2 regions of the Achromobacter sp. GQ309 genome follow, and region 1 is predicted to be linked to the other one. Evidence: predicted binding sites of a transcription regulator. Region 1 holds the regulator's gene; the other holds the start of a gene.
The links. The regulator FNR, encoded in region 1, switches genes on or off when oxygen is low (the NO sensors DNR and NnrR bind a similar motif). The targets are predictions, from matches to a motif close to TTGATNNNNATCAA.
Positions count from the first base shown of each region.

Region 2: cyoA (ubiquinol oxidase subunit II) is a predicted target of FNR. The motif match lies at 6,942-6,955, and genes of this name have one in related genera.

Region 1 is NZ_JCAXDP010000001.1:522,754-533,475, forward strand. It holds gene AC6CIE_RS02430 (ABC transporter substrate-binding protein) at 1-127, opposite strand, end outside; gene AC6CIE_RS02435 (copper resistance protein NlpE) at 209-634, opposite strand; gene AC6CIE_RS02440 (OsmC family protein) at 904-1,383, shown strand; gene AC6CIE_RS02445 (cysteine hydrolase family protein) at 1,394-1,942, shown strand; gene AC6CIE_RS02450 (DUF3820 family protein) at 1,948-2,172, shown strand; gene AC6CIE_RS02455 (hypothetical protein) at 2,313-2,636, shown strand; gene AC6CIE_RS02460 (Hsp70 family protein) at 2,713-3,966, shown strand; gene AC6CIE_RS02465 (NUDIX domain-containing protein) at 4,052-4,639, shown strand; gene AC6CIE_RS02470 (2Fe-2S iron-sulfur cluster-binding protein) at 4,664-4,996, shown strand; gene AC6CIE_RS02475 (hypothetical protein) at 4,977-5,534, opposite strand; gene AC6CIE_RS02480 (DUF899 domain-containing protein) at 5,485-6,186, opposite strand; gene AC6CIE_RS02485 (SRPBCC family protein) at 6,266-6,715, opposite strand; gene AC6CIE_RS02490 (ArsR/SmtB family transcription factor) at 6,616-7,053, opposite strand; gene AC6CIE_RS02495 (hypothetical protein) at 7,129-8,298, opposite strand; gene fnr (fumarate/nitrate reduction transcriptional regulator Fnr) at 8,313-9,041, opposite strand; gene AC6CIE_RS02505 (gamma-glutamylcyclotransferase family protein) at 9,139-9,573, opposite strand; gene clpB (ATP-dependent chaperone ClpB) at 9,712-10,722, shown strand, end outside.
Region 2 is NZ_JCAXDP010000005.1:310,508-321,229, forward strand. It holds gene AC6CIE_RS17665 (nitrogen fixation protein NifQ) at 1-173, opposite strand, end outside; gene AC6CIE_RS17670 (ankyrin repeat domain-containing protein) at 353-2,869, shown strand; gene cyoD (cytochrome o ubiquinol oxidase subunit IV) at 3,004-3,354, opposite strand; gene cyoC (cytochrome o ubiquinol oxidase subunit III) at 3,354-3,968, opposite strand; gene cyoB (cytochrome o ubiquinol oxidase subunit I) at 3,972-5,948, opposite strand; gene cyoA (ubiquinol oxidase subunit II) at 5,951-6,859, opposite strand; gene AC6CIE_RS17695 (response regulator transcription factor) at 7,117-7,668, opposite strand; gene AC6CIE_RS17700 (ATP-binding protein) at 7,674-8,879, opposite strand; gene AC6CIE_RS17705 (copper chaperone PCu(A)C) at 9,192-9,680, opposite strand; gene AC6CIE_RS17710 (SCO family protein) at 9,700-10,335, opposite strand; gene AC6CIE_RS17715 (DUF2946 family protein) at 10,441-10,722, opposite strand, start outside.

The sequences.
Region 1 (10,722 bases):
CCGACACGCCACCAGGCTGGCCGGTGGCGGGATCGGTGTTGGCGAGGATGGGATTGCCCAGGTTGATGGACGCGCGCAGCGCGCCCGTCGGGGCGAAGGCAGACAGCATTTCGTGATCGGTCTTCATGGCTTCCTTGCTGGATGAAACGCGCCGCCGGGCGCGGTCGATGCCAGAGGATAGCCTCAAAGGCGGCGGCGGCGCGATGGCTTATTGCACGCGGCGCAGCACGTAATGCGCCGCGAGCGGGCCGGTGGGGCGCGTGCCGTCGCGGTAGAGCATCGTTACCTGGTTCTCGCCGACGAAGTAACGCTGGCTATCGCCTGCGGCGTCCAGCCGGATCGTGCTGCCGTCAGACTCCCAACTGAAGGTGCCCGTCACGATCTCGGGCTGCGGCTGGCGGTCCAGGTACTGGGTCAGCTTTTCGTAGCGGCCATCCTTCATCAGCGTCAGGCGGGCGCGGATGCCGGGGCAGTCGGCGCAGGGCAGGGTGCCTTCGTAGCTGCCGGGCCAGTCCAGGGAGTCGCGGGAGGTGTGGTGGTCTACCGGCACCGACCGGGCGGTGATGGGCTTTGACGGGGCGCAGCCGGCGAGCAGCGCAAGACTCAGGGTGCAGGTCAGGGTGGTTTTCATCATGGCGAGCTCCTGTGTGACGGACTGGCTTATTGGCTGATCTCAGATGGCCAGACGCGTCCTCACGATACGGACAGTAACGGGCCCATGCTGAAACGGGATGTAAGGCCGATGCGTGTCATAAACATCCAACCGACGCGGCCAAGCGTGCGCTAAGCTCGGCCTTCCTTGCGCGTGAGGCGGCATTAGGCTGCCGGCGCAGCGATAGCGGCACAAGGCGACAGGGCCGCGAGGCGCAAGGCAACAGGACCACGAGGCAACAGGACTACAGCATGAAAGGCGAACATCATTACAGCGTTACCGTCGAATGGACCGGCAACACCGGCGCCGGTACGGCCGGCTACGCGGCCTATTTCCGCGACCACGTCATCCAGGCCGCCGGCAAGCCCGAGGTGCCGGGATCGTCGGACCCCGCCTTCCGCGGCGATGCCTCGCGCTGGAATCCCGAAGACATGCTGGTGGCCTCGCTATCGGCGTGCCACAAGCTCTGGTATCTGCACCTGTGCGCGGTGGAAGGAGTGACCGTGCAGGCCTATCGGGACGAGGCCGAAGGCGTCATGCAGGAAGATCCGGAACGCGGCGGCGCGTTTGCATCGGTCACGTTGCGGCCCCAGGTCACCATCGGCGCGGGCGACGACGCCGCGCTGGCGGAACAGCTGCACGAACGCGCGCACCACTGCTGCTTCATTGCCAATTCGGTGAATTTTCCGGTACGGTGCGAGCCGCGCATTGCGATCCAGTCCTCCCCCTGACGCCATTCCCATGACATCCGCCCTGATCGTGATCGACGTGCAACGCGCGTTGTTCGAAACCTCGCCGCCGCCCTTCGAGGCCGCGCAGGTGCTGGCCCGCATCAATGCGTTGGCCGAACGTGCCCGTGCGGCCGGTGCGCCGGTTGTTTACGTCCAGCATGAAAGTCCCGGGTCCGATCTGGCGCATGGTGAGCCGGGGTGGGACCTGGATACGCGCCTCGCGCCGGCCGCCGACGACTTCCGTGTCCGCAAGACGACACCTGATTCGTTTCTGCGAACGGAATTGGGGCAGGTGTTGGCGGAGCGGGGCGTTACGCATCTGGTGGTGTGTGGGTACGCGACAGAGTTCTGCGTGGACACGACCGTGCGGCGGGCGGCGGGGTTGGGGCTGGCGGTCACGCTGGCGGCCGACGCGCATACCACGCACGACAAGCCTCATGCGGACGGCGGCCAGATCCGGGCGCATCACAACGCCACGTTGCCGGCCATTTCCAGCTTCGGTGTGAAGATCGCCGCTGTAGCGGCCGCTGATCTCTTTACCGGCGGTGCGTCGCGATGAATGTGATGGATCCCGAACTGCTGGCGCTGCTGGTGACGCGCGACATGCCGTTTGGCAAGTACAAGGGCAGGTTGATCGCCGACCTGCCCGGACCGTATCTGGCGTGGTTCGCGCGCAAGGGCTTTCCGCCGGGAGAGCTGGGCCGCTTGCTGGCCTTGATGCACGAACTGGATCACAACGGCTTGTCATCGCTGCTGGATCCGCTGCGCAAGACCCGGCGCGCGTCCTGAGACCCGCCGCGGAAACCGCAGGAAACAACTGGCGGGGATGATGTTGCGTCTTGGCACGACGCCTGCCATCCACCGGGGATACGATTAGGCGGTGCGCCCGGCCCTCGGCCCGGGCGCTGACTCATCTAACCGAGGTCGCCATGAACAAAAAACACGTATCCGCTTTCCTGTTTGCCGCCTTGTGCGCGGCGGGCGCTGCCCAGGCCCAGAATGTCGCGCCCGGCGCCACGCAGGAGATGCAGTTTCCCTCGGCCCAGGGCAGCCTGTCGCCACCCTCGACGCTGCGCATGACCGTAACGCCCGAAGCCCCGCCGCCCGCACCGATCCGCGACACGCCCCAAAGCCAGGCCGAGTTCCAGCGCTGCCGTACGGTGTCGGACCGCGCAGCCACGTCGAATGCGCAGATGCAGGCCGGCGTCGAGCAATGTCTGCGCGAACTGGAACAGCGCCGCCAGCAGCAATAAGCCCCCACGGGAATCCAGGGCCGGAGCCAGAGCGGGTACACTTGTGCGCCGTTTTGCTCTAAGCGCCTGAATTCCCATGATTTCCACCGCCTGCGGCGTCGACTTCGGCACCTCCAATTCCACCGTCGGCTGGAGCCGTCCCGACCAACATGCGCTCCTCGCGCTGGAGGACGGCAAGACCACCTTGCCGTCGGCCATCTTCTTTCACGACGAGGACGCCGAGGTCAGCTATGGCCGCGCGGCCATCTCCGACTACCTGGCGGGCTACGACGGGCGCCTGATGCGTTCGATGAAGAGCCTCTTGGGCAGCTCGCTCATCGACGGCTCGACGGAAGTGCAGGGCCGTTCCATCCCTTTCCGTGTCCTGCTGACGCGCTTCATCGCTGAATTGAAGGCGCGCGCCGAGACCGCCGCCGGGCGCGGCTTCACCCGTGCCGTGCTGGGCCGTCCGGTGTTTTTCGTGGACGATCATCCCGCGTCCGACAAGACGGCGCAGGACACGCTGGAAGAGATCGCGCGCAACGTCGGGTTTACCGACATCGAGTTCCAGTTCGAGCCGATGGCCGCCGCTTTCCACTATGAGTCGCAGATCAGCCGCGAGGAACTGGTGCTGGTGATCGACATCGGCGGGGGGACGTCGGACTTTTCGCTGATCCGGCTGGGGCCGGACCGCGCGGCCAAGCCGGACCGCCGCGACGACATCCTGGCCTACGGCGGCGTGCATATCGGCGGGGTGGATTTTGACAAGCAATTGAGCCTGGCGCACGTGATGCCGCTGCTGGGCCTGGGCAGCCAGTTGCGCAGCGGCAAGGACGTGCCGTCGACGCAATACGGCAACCTGGCCTGCTGGCACACCATCAACCAGGCCTACACGCGCAAGGCAGCCGAGCATTTTGCCTATATCCGCGCCGAGGCCGGCGACCGCCAGAAGATCGATCTGCTGCTGAACCTGGTGAAGGAGCGTGCGGGCCACTGGGTGGCGGTGCAGGTGGAAGAAGCCAAGATCGCGCTGTCCGAGGCGCCCGCCGCGCGCATCGACTTGTCGCGCATCGCGCCGGATCTGGGTGTCGAGGTGACGCGCCCATCGTTCGACGCGAGCGTGGGACGCTTGATCGACAAGGTCGAGACCACGGTGGGCCAGTTGCTGCGCGATGCGGGCGTGTCGACGGCGGACGTGGATACCGTGTTCTTCACGGGCGGCTCAAGCCGTGTGCCGCGCCTGCGCGAAAGCGTGTCCCGGCTGGTGCCCGAGGCGCGCAGCGTGGAAGGCGACCTGTTCGGCAGCATCGGCGCGGGTCTTGCGCTGGATGCCGCGCGCAAGTTCGGCTGACCGGCCGCCTGCGGGGCGGTGGTAAGCTGCCAGGCGTGCCGGCAACGGCTCGCCGCCCCTCTCAGTTTCCGATCCAGACGTCCTCATGACCCGACCCGCCGATACCCATCTCGTCGAAACGCTCCTCGAAAGCGAGGCCCCGTATGACGGCAGCTTCCTGAAGATCCGCCGCGATACCGTCAGCCTGCCCAACGGCCATACCGGTATCCGCGAGTACGTGGTGCACCCGGGGGCGGTGGTGGTGATTCCGCTGCTCGACGATGGCCGGGTGCTGCTCGAGCGACAGTTCCGATATCCCATCGGCCGCGTGATGACGGAATTTCCTGCGGGCAAGCTGGATCCGGGCGAGGATCCGCTGGTGTGCGCCAAGCGGGAACTGCTGGAGGAGACGGGCTATACCGCCGGCCAATGGGCCCATGCGGGCGCCCTGCACCTGGCCATCGCCTATTCCACTGAAATCATTCACATCTTCTTTGCGCGCGGCCTGCGGGCAGGCGAGCGCCAGCTCGACCAGGACGAATTTCTGGATGTCATCAGCAAGCATCCCGAGGAGCTGCTGGCGGCGTGCAGCCAAGGCGAGGTCACCGACGCCAAGACGCTGACCTGCGTACTGTGGATGCAGAACGTGCTGTCCGGCGCCTGGAAGCTGGACTGGCAGGACAACGTCGCCTGAGCGGCGGCGGGCAGCCTGACGACGATGTGCTCGCACCCGGTTCTCGTCCAGCCCTTGGGCCTGCGCTTTGACGCGCCGGCCGGCACGTGCGTGCTGTTGGCGGCGCAGGCCGCGGGCATCAAGCTGCCCAGTTCGTGCCGCAATGGCACCTGCCGCGCCTGCATGTGCCTGATGCTGGACGGATCGATCGTGTACGGCATCGAATGGCCCGGCCTGTCGCGCGACGAAAAGGAAGAGGGCTGGATCCTGCCGTGCGTGGCCCAGGCGACGTCGGCGCTGGAAATCCAGGCCCCCGGCGCTGCGTTGATCGAGACGGCGCCGCCCGCGGTTCGCCCGCTTACCGGCGCCAGGCGCTGACCGCGGCGACCGGCAACAGGGTCGCAGCCATGCCTGCGGCCATTCCTGCCGCCATGCCCAGCACCATTCCCCAAAACGGCGCAGCGCCCAGCGCCTGCGCTGTCTGAACGCCCAGGCGCGCGCCCAGCACCATACCGATCGCCATGAGGACCAGGCAGAGCACCCGGCTTGCCAGCGGCGGTTCGCCGGCTTGCAGCCGCAGCCAGAGCCATCGGATACGAGGCATTCGGGACCAAGGCAATTGAACCCAGGGCCATCGAGTCCCGGACAGCTGAGACCAGGGCAGCAGCGCCGCCAGCGCCATCGCGGCCGAGCTGGCCGGCATCAGCACGACGTGCCGCCATGCCAGTTGCGCCAGCGTTCCCGGCGCACCGCACTCGCTGGCCAACAGCGCGGCGGGCGTGCGCCACGTGTCCACAATCAGTCCGGCGCCCATGGCCGCCAGGCACACCAGCCACAGGCCAGCCATGCCGGCCGTGGCCTGCGGCCTAGCGGTGGTCGTGGCAGGCTTGGCGCGGGGTGTCGCCGTATCGGTCATGGTGGCGCACCCAGTCGCGAACATCGAAATACGGGCCGTTTTCGTTGCGGCCCAGCGGCGCGATGTCGAGGTAGTTGTAGGCCCCCGCCAGGCGCTCCACGCCGCGTTCGAAGGCCGAGTAGGTGTGAAAGATTTCGCCGTCGGGATCACGGAAGAACGCGCTGGTCCCTGGACGTTCCTCGACGGCGCCATCCGCCTGCGGCACGGACGCTTCGAAGTCGAAATTGAAGTCGCTGCCCGCTGACGAGTACCAGTCAAACTGCCAGCCCATGCGGGCCTGGAAGGCGGCCAGCCGGGCATACGGCGCGCGCGAGACCGCCACCACCGTCACGTCGTGGTGCCGCAGGTGCATGAGCGCGCTGTCCAGGTGATCGGCTAGGAGCGAGCAGCCCACGCACCCGTCCTCCCAGTCCGGACTGAACATGAAGTGATAGACGATGAGCTGGCGCCTGCCGTGGAACAGGGCATCCAGGCCTTGCATGCCGTGCGCGCCCTCAAAGGTGTATGGCTTGTCCACTCGCACCCACGGCAGCGCCATGCGGTCGCGGGCCAGGGCGTCCGAGGCGTGGGTCAGTTCCTTTTCGCGCCGCAACAGCGCCTCGCGGGCAACGGTCCATTGGGGGCGGGATACGACGGGATGATCGGTTTGCATCGTGCGTCTCCTTTGCGTGCCGGGCGCTTGGACCCGGGGGTCAAGTTCGGATCCGGCGGACAGGTCCGGGGCGCCAGGTTCAGGCCTTGCCGGCCAGGTGGTCCGCCAGCCGGTCCATGGCGCCGGACCAGCCATTCTCGTGGCCGTCGCGGGTGGCTTCGTCGACGAACGGTGTCTGCAGGAAGGCAAGCTCGGTGCCCCCGTGTGCCGAGGTGAAGTCCAGCGTGATCAGTGAGGTTTCCTGCGGCGTGTCGCGCCATGCCCAGGTGAACACCAGACGGCGATGCAGCGCGACTTCCTGGTAGCGGCCGCTGGCGTAGTGTTCCCCGCCGTCTGCGGTGATGAAGCCGACTTCATAGGCGCCGCCCACGCGCACATCGGTTTCGGCCAGCAACACGCGTTGCGTGCCTGCCGGGCCGAACCAGCGCATCAGCGCTTGCGGGTCGGTCCAGGCTCGCCAGACGCGTTCGACGGGGGCGTCGAAGCGGCGCTGGAGCCGCAGCTCGAGGGGGGAGATTCGGTTTTCCATGGGTGGATTTCCTCTTCGTGATAGAGATATCGCGCCAGCGAATCCAGTTGGCCGGTCCAGAACCTTTCGTACCGTGCCAGCCAGCCGGCGGCGGCGCGCATGGGTTCGGGAGACAGCGTGCAGCGCACGACCCGCCCGTCCTTGGCGCGCGCGATGAGGCCGGCCTCTTCCAGCACCCGCAGGTGTTTCATAAAGGCGGGCAGGGATATGGCGTGGGGTCGGGCCAGGGTGCTGACCGAGGCCGAGCCCTGTTCCAGGTCCGCCAGCACCCGGCGGCGCGTGCCATCCGCCAGCGCGGAGAAGATGGCATCGAGACCATCATCATTTAACTTAACCATAAGGTTAAGTTTTAGGTCTGCCACAAGCGCGTGTCAAGCGCGATGGCTTCGGACTTTCCCTAGGGGTGAAGCGCGTTACTTGCCGCGCGGCTTGATGATGTCGCAGGCCGCGGCGGTGTTGCTGGCCGGGGCGTCGCCGCCCAGCAGCGCTCGCACGCCGCAGACCGAGCCGAACATGCGCTTGCCGTCGTGGCCCACGCCGCCGACTTCGAAGGCGCTGTGACGCAGGGGGACGGGCTTGGAGCCTCGGGCGGCCAGCACGTGCTCGTACTGGACGTAGCCCGTGCCGCGCGCCAGCCGGGTGGCGCCCTGGGCTTCGGCGCCGCAGGCTTTGTCCAGCAGCCGGTGCTCGGGGTTGTTGTCCGCGCCGCCCAGCAGGTAGACCACATCGCGCGCCGCGTAGCGCACGAAGAGGCGGGAATCGTCGGATTCGCCGGCGTAGGCGGGCAGCTTGTCCGTGCCGTACTTGTACTGGTTGTAGGTGGGGCAGATGCCGCGCTCGTAGGGCGCGTAGCCCTTGCCGTCGGCGCGTGGCCTTTCGTTGGTCAGGTACAGGTAGGAAGAGGGGTTGGCGACCACGTACCGCAGGGTCAGGCCGTCGCGTCGCAACACCCCGTCCACGTTGTTCAGCACCGCATACCGGTGCACCAACTGCGCGCCGGCCGAATGGCCGGCAAGCACCAGGCCGGCGAGCGACGGCAGGCGCTTGCGGTCGTCCAGGCTGCGCAGCAGGTCGTCCAAAACCTGGAACGAGGTGACGGGGGCGGGCCGGCCCGTGGCCTGGACGCTTTCCTGGCCGTCTTCCCAGCTGGCCTTGCGCCAGGCGGCCATGCCCGCGAAGCCCGAGTCGATCGAGCCGGAAAACCGCGGGGCCAGCACCAGCGTGTCGCCGGCGCGCGCCGGGTCGGCGGCGACCAGCGCGGCGGCGGTTTCGTAGTAGTTGTCGGCGTCGCGCTTGACGCCGTGGATGACGATGAGCACTTGCTTGATGCCGCGCAGGTCGTCCTTGGCCAGATCCCGGTTGGCGTAGACCGGCATCTTGTACCGGTTTCCGGGGCGGCCCAGTTCAACCGCCTGCCAGCGCAGCGGCGCCGCGCGCTTGGGCACGGGCGTGGCTTCGTCGTAGTCGTAGGGGTCGGGCAGCGGCGTCTGCGCATGCGCAGCGCCGCAAGCCAGCAGGGTGGCCAGGGCGAGCGAGGCCGCCAGCGCCGTGCGGGTCAGGGATGTGGCAGGCGCGCGGCGCATGGCGCGGCGACCGCTCAGCAGCTTTCGAGTCCCAGCAGTTGCTTGAGCGCGGGCAGGTCCAGGATGCGGACTTCGCGCTGGTTGATCTTGATGAGGCCGTCGCGGGCAAAGCGCGAGAACAGACGGCTGACCGTTTCCAGCGTCAGGCCCAGATAGTTGCCGATTTCTTCGCGGCTCATGCGCAGCACGAACTCGGTGGACGAGTAGCCCAGCGACGCATAGCGCTGCGAGAGGTTCAACAGAAATGCGGCCAGGCGCTGTTCCGACCGCATGGAGCCCAGCGACGCCAGCATCTGGTGCGAGCGGGTGATCTCGCGGCTCATGAGGCGGCGGAATTGCTGTTGCAGCGACGGCAGGTGCGACGCGACGCGATCGACTTCGTTCAGGCGGATGACGCAGACCTCGGAATCTTCGAGGGCCACGGCGGCCGACACGTGCTTGCCATCCAGCATGCCGTCCATGCCGACGATCTCGCCGGGCAGATGGAAGCCGGTGATCTGGATCTGGCCGGTGGCGTCTTCAAGTTGCGTTTTCAAGCTGCCGAAGCGCACGCCGTAGACGGCGTCGAGCGGATGATCCAGCGAAAAGAGCGTCTTGCCTTTTTCCACGCGGACGCGCTCTTTGACCAGTTCGTCCAGCTTTTCGACTTCGGCGGCTGCCATGCCCACGGGAACGCAGACGTGACCCAGCATGCACGTGGAACAGTGGGCGGCATCAGGGGCAATGGGGACCCGTTTTTGCATACGATGACCTTTAGAGTGCCCATTGCACGGCGGGCGCCGGAACGGGTGTGAAGCACGAGACAGGCGTCTATTGTAGTCCGTTGTTACTACGGGTGTCTTACCGGGCGTCCTGCTTTGTTCTGGAAAGGCGATGAGCAATCCAGTCTTCCCCGGTGATATCGACCGCCGCGGCCCGAAACGCGGGGTCGATCGGATAGTACTCGCAGGGCAGCAGACTGGTCGGGCCGGCGCCTTCCAGACTGGCGGTAACCGTGCGGCGCACGAAGCAGCAGGGCTTGCCGGGCTGATATTCCTCGATCTCGTCCATCAGGGCGATCAACGCCGGTTCCACCTGGAAAACGTCGCCGCGCACGCGCCGGCCGTCCTGCACGGGGATGAGCCCGGGCCAGTCGCCAAAATCGACCAGCATGCCGGGCACGCTGGCCGCGCCGACGTGGCTGGCGGCCGGCAAACCGCGCGCTGCGGCCGCCCGGGCGAGGTCGTTGATTTCGCCGGCCCGTAGGGTGCCGTACACAAAAACGTATATGCTCATTGCTCTGTTTGCTGGTGCACGTCGAAGAAGACCATGAGAGGCGCCGGGTGTTGAAATTGTCTCACCCGGCCACATATTCAGGTTATCGAGCCAGCCGGCACGGATCGGTCAGGCTCCCCACAAGCCAATACGACCATTATGCGATTCGACAAACTGACGACCAAGTTTCAACAAGCGTTGGCAGACGCCCAAAGTCTGGCCGCCCGCAACGACCACCCCTACATCGAACCTGTCCACGTGCTGTCCGCCCTGTTGTCGGATTCCGACAGCGGCGCGGGCAGTTTGCTGGCGCGTGCCGGTGTGGCGGTCAACCGACTGGGCCCGGCCCTGGAGTCCGCCCTGAAGGGCTTGCCGCAGGTGCAGGGCGAAGACAACGTGCAGGTGGGCCGCGACCTGCAGGGCGTGCTGACCCGTACCGACAAGGAAGCCTCCCGCCGCGGTGACACCTATATCGCCAGCGAACTCTTCCTGCTCGCGCTGGCCGACGACAAGGGTGAAGCCGGCCGCATTCTGCGCGACGCGGGCCTGCAGAAAAAGGCCCTGGAAGCGGCGATCGACGCCGTGCGCGGCGGCGAGAACGTGTCGGGCGCCGAAGGCGAAGCCAACCGCGAGGCCCTTTCCAAGTACACGCTGGACCTGACCGAGCGAGCCCGCCAGGGCAAGCTGGATCCGGTCATCGGCCGCGACGACGAAATCCGCCGCACCATCCAGATCCTGCAGCGCCGGACCAAGAACAATCCCGTGCTGATCGGCGAACCCGGCGTCGGCAAGACCGCCATCGTCGAAGGCCTGGCGCAGCGCATCGTCAACGACGAAGTGCCCGAGACCCTGCGCGGCAAGCGCGTGCTGTCGCTGGACCTGGCGGCGCTGCTGGCGGGCGCCAAGTTCCGCGGCGAGTTCGAAGAGCGCCTGAAGGCCGTGCTGAAAGAGCTGGGCCAGGACGACGGCCGCAACATCGTGTTCATCGACGAGCTGCACACCATGGTGGGTGCGGGCAAGGCCGAAGGCGCGATGGATGCGGGCAACATGCTCAAGCCGGCGCTCGCGCGCGGCGAGCTGCATTGCATCGGCGCCACCACGCTGGACGAATACCGCAAGTACATCGAGAAGGACGCGGCGCTTGAGCGGCGCTTCCAGAAGGTGCTGGTC
Region 2 (10,722 bases), on a different contig from region 1:
CCACTGCGCGCCAGATCCTGGTGGGCAATGCTGGTGCCGATGACGGCGGCGAAAAAGCCGGCGTCGGGATGAACGGGCGGTGCATATCGCAGCAAGGCATGCGCAAACCGCTGGGCCCGATCGGTGATGCTGGTGTCGGGAAGAGAGGGCGGCACAGGCACGGCGTCCATCATGATTCTTAATGCGGTAACGGTTTTATTAAGCTGTTAACTAAACAGTGTAGGGGCGAATATATAACGAAAAATCGGCGCGCTTCTGCCATATGCGGGTGAATCCCCGTTGGGACATACCCGAGGGTAATTAGCGGGGACAGGTATGATCGGCGTCCTATCCATTGCATAACACCCCAAACATGCCGCGCCGTTTCCGTCCCGCTGTCACCCGTCTGTTTGGCGCTGTCGCGCTGGCGCTGGCCGGCATGGCCGCATCGCCGCCGCCCGCCTTGGCCTTCGACGTCGGCGCTGTCATTGATTCGATCCGGCTTTCCCGTTATCCGCTGCGCGAGCCCGAGCGCCGGGTGTGGGGCACCGAGAACGTCAAGGACGCCGTCCTTGTTGGTCAGATGGAAAACCGGCTGTACCTGTACCGGTACGTGCGCGAGGGGGCCAAGACCTTCAAGCTGGATTTCCGCTCGCAGCCGCTGGTGATCGATCCCGAAGGCTGGAAGGCGTCGCGCGAGGACAACGTGGCGGTCCGGTCCCCGCGCGCAGGCGAAGCCTTCTACTGGGTCGGCTATGCCGATCGCGGCGCCGGCGCCGTCAAGGCCACGGGTTTTCTGGTGGACGACAAAGGTGAGGCCGCGTCGGTCAACGCCGACTCGCAGCTAGCGGTGGTCACCAGCAGCCGGCCGTGGGACGAGGCGCGCCGCGCGCAGGCCCTGGCAACATTGCACGCGGCGCTGCGCGACTATCCCACGCGGCTGGACCCATTTCCCGCGCAGGTGCGCTTCGAACACCAGACGGCGCCGGACGTGACGGCCACGTTCCGCACGTTGCACCAGGTGGCGCGCGCCATTCCGCGTGCCAAGACCGCCGAGTTCAACCGTGCGCTGGCCGACCTGCGCCGCTTCGTCATGGCGCAGGATTATCGCGAGATCGATCCGGACGGCAAGGACGCCGAGATGCTGACTGCCTTGAACGACTACGGCTTCTGGCTGGCCGAGTCGGGCGACACGGCGCAGGCGGAACGCATCCTGACCGACGTGCTGCGGCGCGATCCGTCGCGCACCGCCGCCTACCTGAACCGCGCCGACGCCCGCTGGAAACAGCGCGAGAAATCGCGCGAGGAGCGGGCCTATTACGAAGCGCTGGCGCGCGAGGACTACCGGCTGTATTGCGCAAAGCGCCTTGCCGCCAAGGAAGCCATTCCGGCCAACATCGCGTCCCGCATCGGCGCGGCGCTGGAGGCCTCGGCACTGGATGCGCAGGTCTGCCGTCCGCGCCTGGCGATCTTCCAGGCGATCCAGGCGAACGATCTGGACGCGGTGCGCGCTCAGCTTGCAGGCGGACAGGATCCGAACGGCGTGAACGAATACGGCAGGTCCGCTCTGTCCGTGGCCGTGTCGCGCAAGCAGCTTGAGACGGTGCGCGTGCTACTGGACGCGGGCGCCAAGGCGGATGGTCCCGACAACGGGTTCTCGCTGGTCGCCAGCGCGTTGCCGGACGCCAAGGACACGCGTCCGGCCGCAGAGCGCTACGCGCTGGCCGACATGTTGATCGCCGCGGGTGCACCGGTGGATGCGCTGGACTCGAACGGCACGCCGCTGCTGATGCGCCGGATTTCGTACTACAGCGACAGCAAGGAAAACCTGATCTATCTGCTGGAGAAGGGCGCCAATCCGAACGCGCGCGAAAAGAACGGGCGCTCGCTGCTGCATGCCGCGCTGCAAACGCCGAAGAATTTCTGGTTTGCCGAGAAACTGCTCGCGCGGGGGGCGGACATCAATGCCGCCTACACCCGCATGTATTACGGCAACAGCCCCATGTGGGAAACGCCCCTGCTCGAGGCCCTGCGGGAATCGCCGAGCGGCGACCTGACCCCGTCGGCGGCCTATGCCGTGCCCGAGCGCGTGAAATACGTGCTGGCCCACGGCGCCGATCCCGCGGTGGGCGGCTACGGCGCCTCCAAGGACGCGCCCGACCGTAACGGGATGAATGAAGGCCTGTCGCTGGCGGTCCGCTACCTGCAGCCTGGCCTCATCGATCAGCTGGTGCAGGCTGCTCGCCCGCCGCAAGCGCCGCTTTCGACGGAGCCGTTGTCCAGTCTGCTGTCGATGTGGAATCAGGTGGCGCAACGCGCGGCGGCTGACGGCAACAGCGCGGCGTGGGACGGCCAGCGCGCGCGGCTGCGCGCTATCGCGGACCGGCTGGTGGCCGCAGGCGTGCCGCTGGCGGCGCCGGCCGACACGGCGGGACCGCTGCGCAACCGGATCGCGCCGCTCAGCCTGCCGTGGCTGCCCGACGATTTGTACGAGGCTTGGCTGAAGGCGGGTGCGGACCCGACCGACCGGAGCGATTCCGACATGCGGCTCGAGGGCGTCGCGGCGGCGGACGCGCTGCCGCTGGTGACCATGCTGAACCTGGGCATGGACAACAAGGTTCAGTTGCTGCTCGAACACGGCGGCGCGCCAAAGACGCCGGCCCGTTGCGGCATGGCGGTGGCGGACGTGCTGGCCTGGCAGCTTGGCAACAACGGCCCGGTCAGCCCGATGGGCGGACGTGCGGTCAAGCAGGTGCTCGATGCAGCCGCTGGTCCCGCTGGGTGCGACCTGAACCAAACTTCGCGCGTGCAGCCGTTCGAGGGCGTGACGGCAATTGAGCTGGCACGGCGCGCCGAGGTGGACCTGGCGCCGCCGGCTCCGCCGCGCTGAGCCGGCGCGCGCTGCGCGGCGGCAGCGGCCAGCTGGCTGCCCGCGACGCCCCAGCGCCTTCCGCGCGATCTCCCCTCAAAAAAAACAGGCGCCCGAAGGCGCCTGTTTTTGCATGCCTTAACGGCAAGCGGTCATTACATGGCGTGGCCCATGTTGACGTTCATGTTGTACAGCACCCAGGCCGAACCACCGACGATGATGAAGATGATCAGCACGGTGAAGACAAACGTGGCCAGGTTGTCGCGGGACGATTTCGATGCGCCCATGTGCAGGAAGTACACCAGCTGAACCAGCAGCTGGAGAATGCACAGCGCCACCACGCCGATGATCGTGGCGGTGTGGGACAGCGCGCCGTGCATCACCAGGCCGAACGAGCCGAAGGTGAGCAGCAGCGAGAGCACGAAACCGATGATGTAGGACTTCAGGCTGCCGTGATCGGCGGCGTGATCGTCGTGGCCGTGCGCGGCCGCAGCGGAGTGCGACATCAGAGGGCTCCCAGAAGGTAGACAAAGGTGAAGACGCAGATCCAGACGATGTCCAGGAAGTGCCAGAACAGGCTCAGGCACGCCAGACGACGCTTGTTGATCGAGTCCAGGCCATGACGGCGGATCATGTCGAGCATGACGATGATCCAGATCAGGCCAAAGGTCACGTGCAGGCCGTGCGTACCGATCAGCGTGAAGAACGCGGACAGGTAGGCGCTGCGGCCCGGACCGGCGCCGATGCTGATCAGGTGATGGAATTCATAGATTTCCATCGCGATGAAGCCCGCGCCGAACAGGAACGTGACCATCAACCAGCCCATGGCACGGCTCTTGTTGTTGGCGTGCACGTTCAGGTTGGCCATGCCGAAGGTGAAGCTGGACACCAGGAGCAACAGCGTTTCGACCAGGACGAAGTTCAGGTCGAACAGTTCCTTGCCGGACGGACCGCCCGCGGTGGCGTTGGACAACACCGCGAACGTGGCAAACAGCACCGAAAAGATCAGCAAGTCGCTCATCAGATAGACCCAGAAACCGAAAACGGTCTTGGATCCATCGTCGTGATGCGCGTGATCGTCGTGACCCGCGTGGGGGTGAGTGGCTACGGCTTGAATCATGGCTCAGGCGGCCTTCTGCATTTTGTCAAAGTGAGCGTTTTCGATGCGTTCGACTTCCGCGGCCGGGACCCAGTAGTCGACGTCGCGGTCATAGGCGCGAACGATGAACGAACCGATCATGCCCACGAGGCCGGCGATCGACAGCCACCAGATGTGCCAGATCAGCGCAAAGCACATGACCAGGCCAAAGGCGCCAATCCAGACACCAGCGGCGGTGTTCTTCGGCATGTGGATGTCTTCGTACTTGGCCGGGCGCTTGTACGCCTTGCCGCTCTGCTTGTCTTCCCAGAACTGGTCCAGTTCATCAACGTGAGGAACGTGGGCGAAGTTGTAGAAGGGCGCGGGCGACGAGATCGACCATTCCAGCGTGCGGCCATCCCACGGATCGCCGGTGACGTCCTGGTTCTGCTTGCGCTGACGCACGGAGACGAACACTTGCTGCAGCAGGAAGAAGATGCCCAGCATGATCAGCGCGGCGCCAGCCAGCGCGACCAGCAGGTACGGCTGCCATTCGGGGTTGTCGTAATGGTTCAGGCGACGCGTCATGCCCTTGAAGCCCAGGACGTACAGGGGCATGAAGGCCAGGAAGAAGCCGACGAACCAGCAGTAGAACGAGTAGCGGCCCAGACGCTCGTTCAGCGTGAAGCCGAACGCCTTCGGGAACCAGTAGACCATGCCGGCGATGCAGCCGAACACCACGCCACCGATGATGGTGTTGTGGAAGTGCGCGATCAGGAACAGGCTGTTGTGCAGGATGAACGACACGCCGGGGATGGCCAGCATCACGCCGGTCATGCCGCCGATGACGAACACGATCATGAAGCCCAGCGTCCACAGCACCGGCGTCGTGATGCGCAGGCGGCCGCGGTAGATGGTGAACAGCCAGTTGAAGATCTTGGCCCCGGTCGGGATCGAGATGATCATTGTCGCTATGCCGAAGAAGGCATTGACGTTGGCCCCCGCACCCATGGTGAAGAAGTGGTGCAGCCAGACCAGGAACGACAGCACGCCGATGGCGGCCGTGGCGTAAACCATGGACTTGTAGCCGAACAGGGTCTTGCGGGCGAACGTGGCAACGATTTCCGAATACACGCCGAAGGCCGGCAGCACCAGGATGTAGACCTCGGGGTGGCCCCAGATCCAGATCAGGTTCACGTACATCATGACGTTGCCGCCACCGTCGTTCGTGAAGAAGTGCGTGCCCAGGTAGCGGTCCATCGTCAGCAGCGCCAGGGTCGCGGCCAGCACGGGGAAGGCGGCGACGATCAGGACGTTGGTGACCAGCGAGGTCCACGTGAAGATCGGCATCTTCATCAGGGTCATGCCAGGCGCACGCATGCGCAGGATGGTGACGATGAAGTTGATGCCGCTAAGTGTTGTCCCCAGCCCTGATATCTGCAGTGCCCAGAGGTAGTAATCCACCCCCACGCTTGGACTGTAGTCCAGCCCGGACAACGGCGGATACGCGAGCCAGCCGGTCGCGGCGAATTCGCCCACGAACAGCGACAGCATCATCAGCACGACACCGGCGGCGAACAGCCAGAAGCTCAGCGAGTTCAGGAACGGGTACGCCACGTCGCGGGCGCCGATCTGCAGCGGCACGACGATGTTCATCAGCCCGGTGATGAAGGGCATCGCCATGAAGAAAATCATGATGACGCCGTGGGCGGTGAAGATCTGGTCGTAGTGGTGCGGCGGCAGGAAGCCGGCCGAGTCCGCGGACGCGACGGCAAGCTGCGTGCGCATCATGATGGCGTCGGCAAAGCCGCGCAGCAGCATGATCAGCGCAACGATGATGTACATCACGCCGATGCGCTTGTGGTCGACGGTGGTGAGCCACTCCGTCCAGAGGTACTTCCACTTCTTGAAGTAGGTGATGGCGCCGAAGACCGCTAGGCCTCCCAGGCACACGGCGGCCAGCGTAACCATGACGATGGGGTCATGGTACGGAATGGCCTCGAGGGTAAGTTTCCCGAGCATTGTTAGTTGATTCCTGCGATCAGATTATTCGACGTGGAGGTGCACGTGGCGGAGTCCACGCCGGCCATCTTGGTCATCGTGCTGCCCAGAATGAAATCAAACATGGCGGGCGGCGCCGACGAATACTTCACGACCGGGTTGCGCTCGCTGCGCTTGGTCAGTTCCGCATAGACCTCGGGGGTCAGCGCGGTGGGAGCAGCCTTCGCTTCCTTGATCCAGTTGTCGAACCCTTCCTGCGACATGGCGTGCGCCTTGAAGCGCATGCCCGAGAAACCGCCGCCGCTGTAGTTGGCCGAAATGCCGGCGTAGGTGCCGATTTCGCGCGCGTTCAGGTGCAGCTTGGTCTCCATGCCGGCCATCGAATAGATCTGGCTGCCGAGCTGGGGAATGAAGAACGAGTTCATGACCGAAGCCGACGTGATCCGGAAGTTGACCGGAACGTCCACGGGGAACGCGATCTCGTTGACCGTGGCGATGTCGTACTCGGGGTAGATGAAGAGCCACTTCCAATCCAGTGAAACCACCTCGATGGTCACCGGCTTGTGTTCGGACACGAGCGGCTTGTAGGGATCCAGCGCGTGCGTGGAGCGCCAGGTGATCACGGCAAGAATCGCCACGATGATACAAGGGACGGTCCAGACGACGGCTTCGATTGCCGTGGAGTGGGCCCACTTGGGCTGGTAGTCAGCTTTGGTGTTGGAAGCGCGGTACTTCCAGGCAAACGCCACGATCATGATGAGGACCGGGATCACGACGATGAGCATGAGCCCGGTCGCCGTCAGCAGCAACGTCTTTTCCTGGATGCCGATATCTCCCTTGGGGGAGAGGATTTCCATGTTGCAGCCGCCAAGCAGCATGACCGCGCCGACGCCAAATATGCGCGTAAGGGTCGCAAGGAGGGGGTGTTTCACGTACAGCCTTGGATGGAAGGTGGGAAATGCTGCAAAGCAGCAGACTGGAATGCTGCTAGGCAGCAACGTCCATCCTATCGGTTTGATCTGGGTCAAGCCTGCGACGAAAGGTCGCATTGCCTGGGAGAAATCCGGCCCAATGGCGGCGGATTCAGGGTTTTCCTAGGGGAGCAGAAGCCCCGAGGGGAGGGAGGGGGTGCGACGATATGTCGCAGGTGCACATGGGGGTGTTGTAAAGATGTGTCGCCCCGCACAACTCATTCCGGAAGCACCTCGCGTTCCGGCCCCGGTTTTTTCGCCAGCTTGCGTTGCAGCGAGCGCCGGTGCATGCCCAGGAGGCGCGCCGCGGCGGAAACATTGCCGCCGGTCTCGTGCAGAGCCTGGTGAATGTGCTCCCATTCTAGGCGGTGCAACGGCGTCATGGTCGTTTCGATCGTAACTGTTTCTGGCTTCACCAGACCCAGCGTGCGCAGGATCATGGGCGCCGTGGCCGGCTTGGGCAGATAGTCGTCGGCGCCGCGCTTGATGGCTTCCACGGCGGTGGCCACGCTGGCGTAGCCGGTGACCAGCAGGATGCGCATGTCTTCGCGCAGCGCGCGCAGCGGGCGGATCAGGGTCAGGCCGGAGTCTTCGCCCAGGCGCAGGTCGACCAGGGCAAAGGCTGGACGGATTTCCTCGGCCACGCGCAGGGCCTCGGCGATGCCGGTGGCGGTTCGGGTTTCCAGGCCGCGGCGCGACAGGCTGCGCTGCAGGGTGCGCACGTAGAGTTCGTCGTCGTCGATCAGCAGGCCAAGATCGTTTGCATTCATCACATTCAGGTCCCGGGGTTGCCGAGAGGCAAATAAAAGCGGATGCGGGTGCCGCCGCCTTCGGCCGCGGTCATGGTCATTTCGCCGCCCATCTGTTCCACGGTGGCGTGCGACAGGGCCAGGCCCACGCCCAGTCCTCCCGGCTTGCCGCTGTTGAACAGGCTGGTCGCCGGCAGCACGGCATGATCGGGATCGAAACCCCGGCCGTAGTCCCGGACTTCGCCGCGCAGGGCGCCGTAACCGTATTCCAGATGCAGGTCCACGCGGGGCGCGTCGGCGGATTCCCCCGCGTCCGCGGCGTTGTTCAGCAACGCCTGCAGCAAGTGGGCGATGGCGGGATCGACGCGCAGGCTGGTGGGCAGCGTGCCCGAGCGTTGCAGGTCGATGGTCGGCCGGATCAGACGCCACTGCCCCACGACGCGAACCAGATCCACGGCGGTTGGGACCGCCAGATTGCGGATGCGTTCCCGGCACAGGGCCAGAAGCTGGCTCAGGGTGGTGACGTCTTCCCGCAGGTCTTCGTCGTCCTGGACCTCGGCGGCGATCTCGTCGGTCAGGAGCGTCATCGTGGCGAGCGGCGTGTTCAGCTCGTGCGCCATCGCGGCGGCGTGGGTGGCCAGGGCGACGATGCCTTCGTTGCGCGTGAAGCGTTCTCGCAGGCGGGCCAGTTCGCGCTCGCGGGCGCGCATGTCGGCGGCCAGGCGGGTCGAGAACACCAGCACCACCACGACCGAAATCAGGAAATTGGCGCCCAGCCCCCACAACAGCAGGGTGTGGGGGTCGACGTCGCCGCGCAGGGGCTGGCCGAAGATGGCCGCGGCGCCGTAGCCCAGCACGCCAGCCAGCGCCGCGGCCAGCGCCCAATTGCGAGGCAGCGCCAGCGCGGCCAGGGCGGTCAGGATCAGGAACATCGTGCCGAACGGGTTGCTGATGCCGCCGCTCCAGCCCACCATCCAGGCCAGCACCGCCATGTCGATGAACAGGTGGCCGAAGGCGGTGGCGTGGGAGAGGTCGCGCGGATGGCGCAGGCGCAGGCTGGCGTAGACGTTGAAGCCGATCAGCATGCCCACGCCCAGCCACAGCGGTTCCAGCGGCAGATCCAGGCCCAGCACGCTGCTGGCGACGAGGACGGTGGCGGCCTGGCCCGCGATGGCGAGCCAGCGCAGGCTGCAGAGGGTACGCAGGAAGGAAAAGGCGGAACTACCGGGCATATCCAGATACAGAGGGCCGGCCAGCCTGCCGGCAGTTACGGGCGCCCGGCTGCGCGGAACGCTGGCATCCGGAGCGCGGCGGCGGTGGCCGGCTGCTGCCCGGGCCGGAAGGCGCGGGATTCGGACGTGCAGGCATTGTATGGTGAATCGGAGGGCGGCGCTGTCGCGGCGGCGGGGCGATGTGTCCCTGATATGTGGCCGCCGATAGGTGAACATTCGAGCATGGAGCGCCGGCGATAGGCATTCAAATGGCGAGATCGCGGTGCGACCCCGCCACGCGGCAGGCGCGCGATGAACGCCTGCCGCCCGTCATCAGTGGCCGTGACCGGCCGCTGGCGCGGCGGTCGCATTCAGCGGCCGGGCCACTGCGTCGATCGGCACGCGCCGTTGCTGACGGGCCGCGTCTTCCACGATCAGCGTCAGCGCGACGTGATCGCCCGGCACGATCTGCTTGGCCAGGTCGATGAGCATGACGTGGTAGCCGCCGGGTTTCAGGTCCACCGCCTGGCCGGCGGGCAGGTCGATGCCGGGCACCTGGCGCATCTTCATGACGTTGTCCTGCATCGCCATCTCGTGCACTTCCACGTGCTTGGCCGCCTGCGATTCCACGCCGACCAGCCGGCCGGCTTCCTTGGAAGTCAGTTGCATGAACACGCCGGTCGCGTGCTGGTTGGGCACGGTCGCGCGCACCCAGGCGTCTTGCACGGACAGGCCGGCGTCCTGCGCCAGCGCAACATGGCTGAATCCGGCCAGGGCCATCGCGAAGACGGCGGCCAGCGGTTTGATCGAAAGCTTCTTCATGAGGGTTTCCTTTATTGGGTCAGAGCACGGTGCGCAGGTCTTGCGCGCATTCCTGCGCGCTCTGCTGATGGCGCAGCGCCACGCGCAGCTTGCCTTCGGGGTCGATGAGGTACGTCAGCGCGGTGTGGTCCATGGTGTAGGACGAGCCGGTCGGGACCTTCTGGTAGAACACCTTGAAGGCCTGGGCGGCGGCGCGGGTCTGTTCCGCCGTGCCGCGCAGACCGACGAAGCCGGGATCGAAGGCCTGGGTGTAGGCGCGCAGGATCTCAGGCGTGTCGCGCTCGGGATCCACGGTAATGAAGAGAACGCGCAGCTTGTCGGCATCCTTGCCCAGCAGCGTTTTGATCTCGACGGCGCGGGTCAGCGCCGTCGGGCAGATGTCCGGGCATTGGGTGAAGCCGAAGAACAACATGACCGGATGCCCGCGGTAGTCGGCCAGGGTGCGGGTTTTGCCATCGGTGTCCTGCAACTGGAAATCGCCGGTGGTCATGCCGGACAGGTCCATGCCGTGCAGCGGCGGGGCGTCGGGACCGCAGCCCGCCAGCGGCAGCAGCGCCAGTGTCGACAGCAGCAGACGGCGACGCGGGTCGGGCGCGCCCGGCGTGGGGGCGGCGCGCGTCACGCCGGCGGGCGTGCGCGAAAAAAGGGAGTTCATTGAAACCTCTGGATTGACGAGTCGGCCACGCGGTCGGGCCGCACGGCAAGTGCCGTCCGCAGCGCCTTACTAATTAGTAAGGGGCGTGGACGATCCTGGACGAAGTCATGCCAGCGGCGGCGGCGCGCGCGAACCCAGCGGCGGACCGTGGGCGGGCTGCGCGGGCAGGGCGCGATGCGCAGGAGGGAAGACAGGATGTCCGGCGGCCGTCAGCAGCAGCGGCGTCATGGCCGGCGCCGTGGCGGGCGTGACGTGGACAAGCAGGCCGAAGGGACATTGCGCGCCGGTGTTGGCGTTGTCGTGCGGGGCCTTGCCGCCGTCATCGGCCGGCAGCGCCACGCTGAATGACGACACGTTGCCCGCCGCCGAGCAGAATGTGACCTCGAG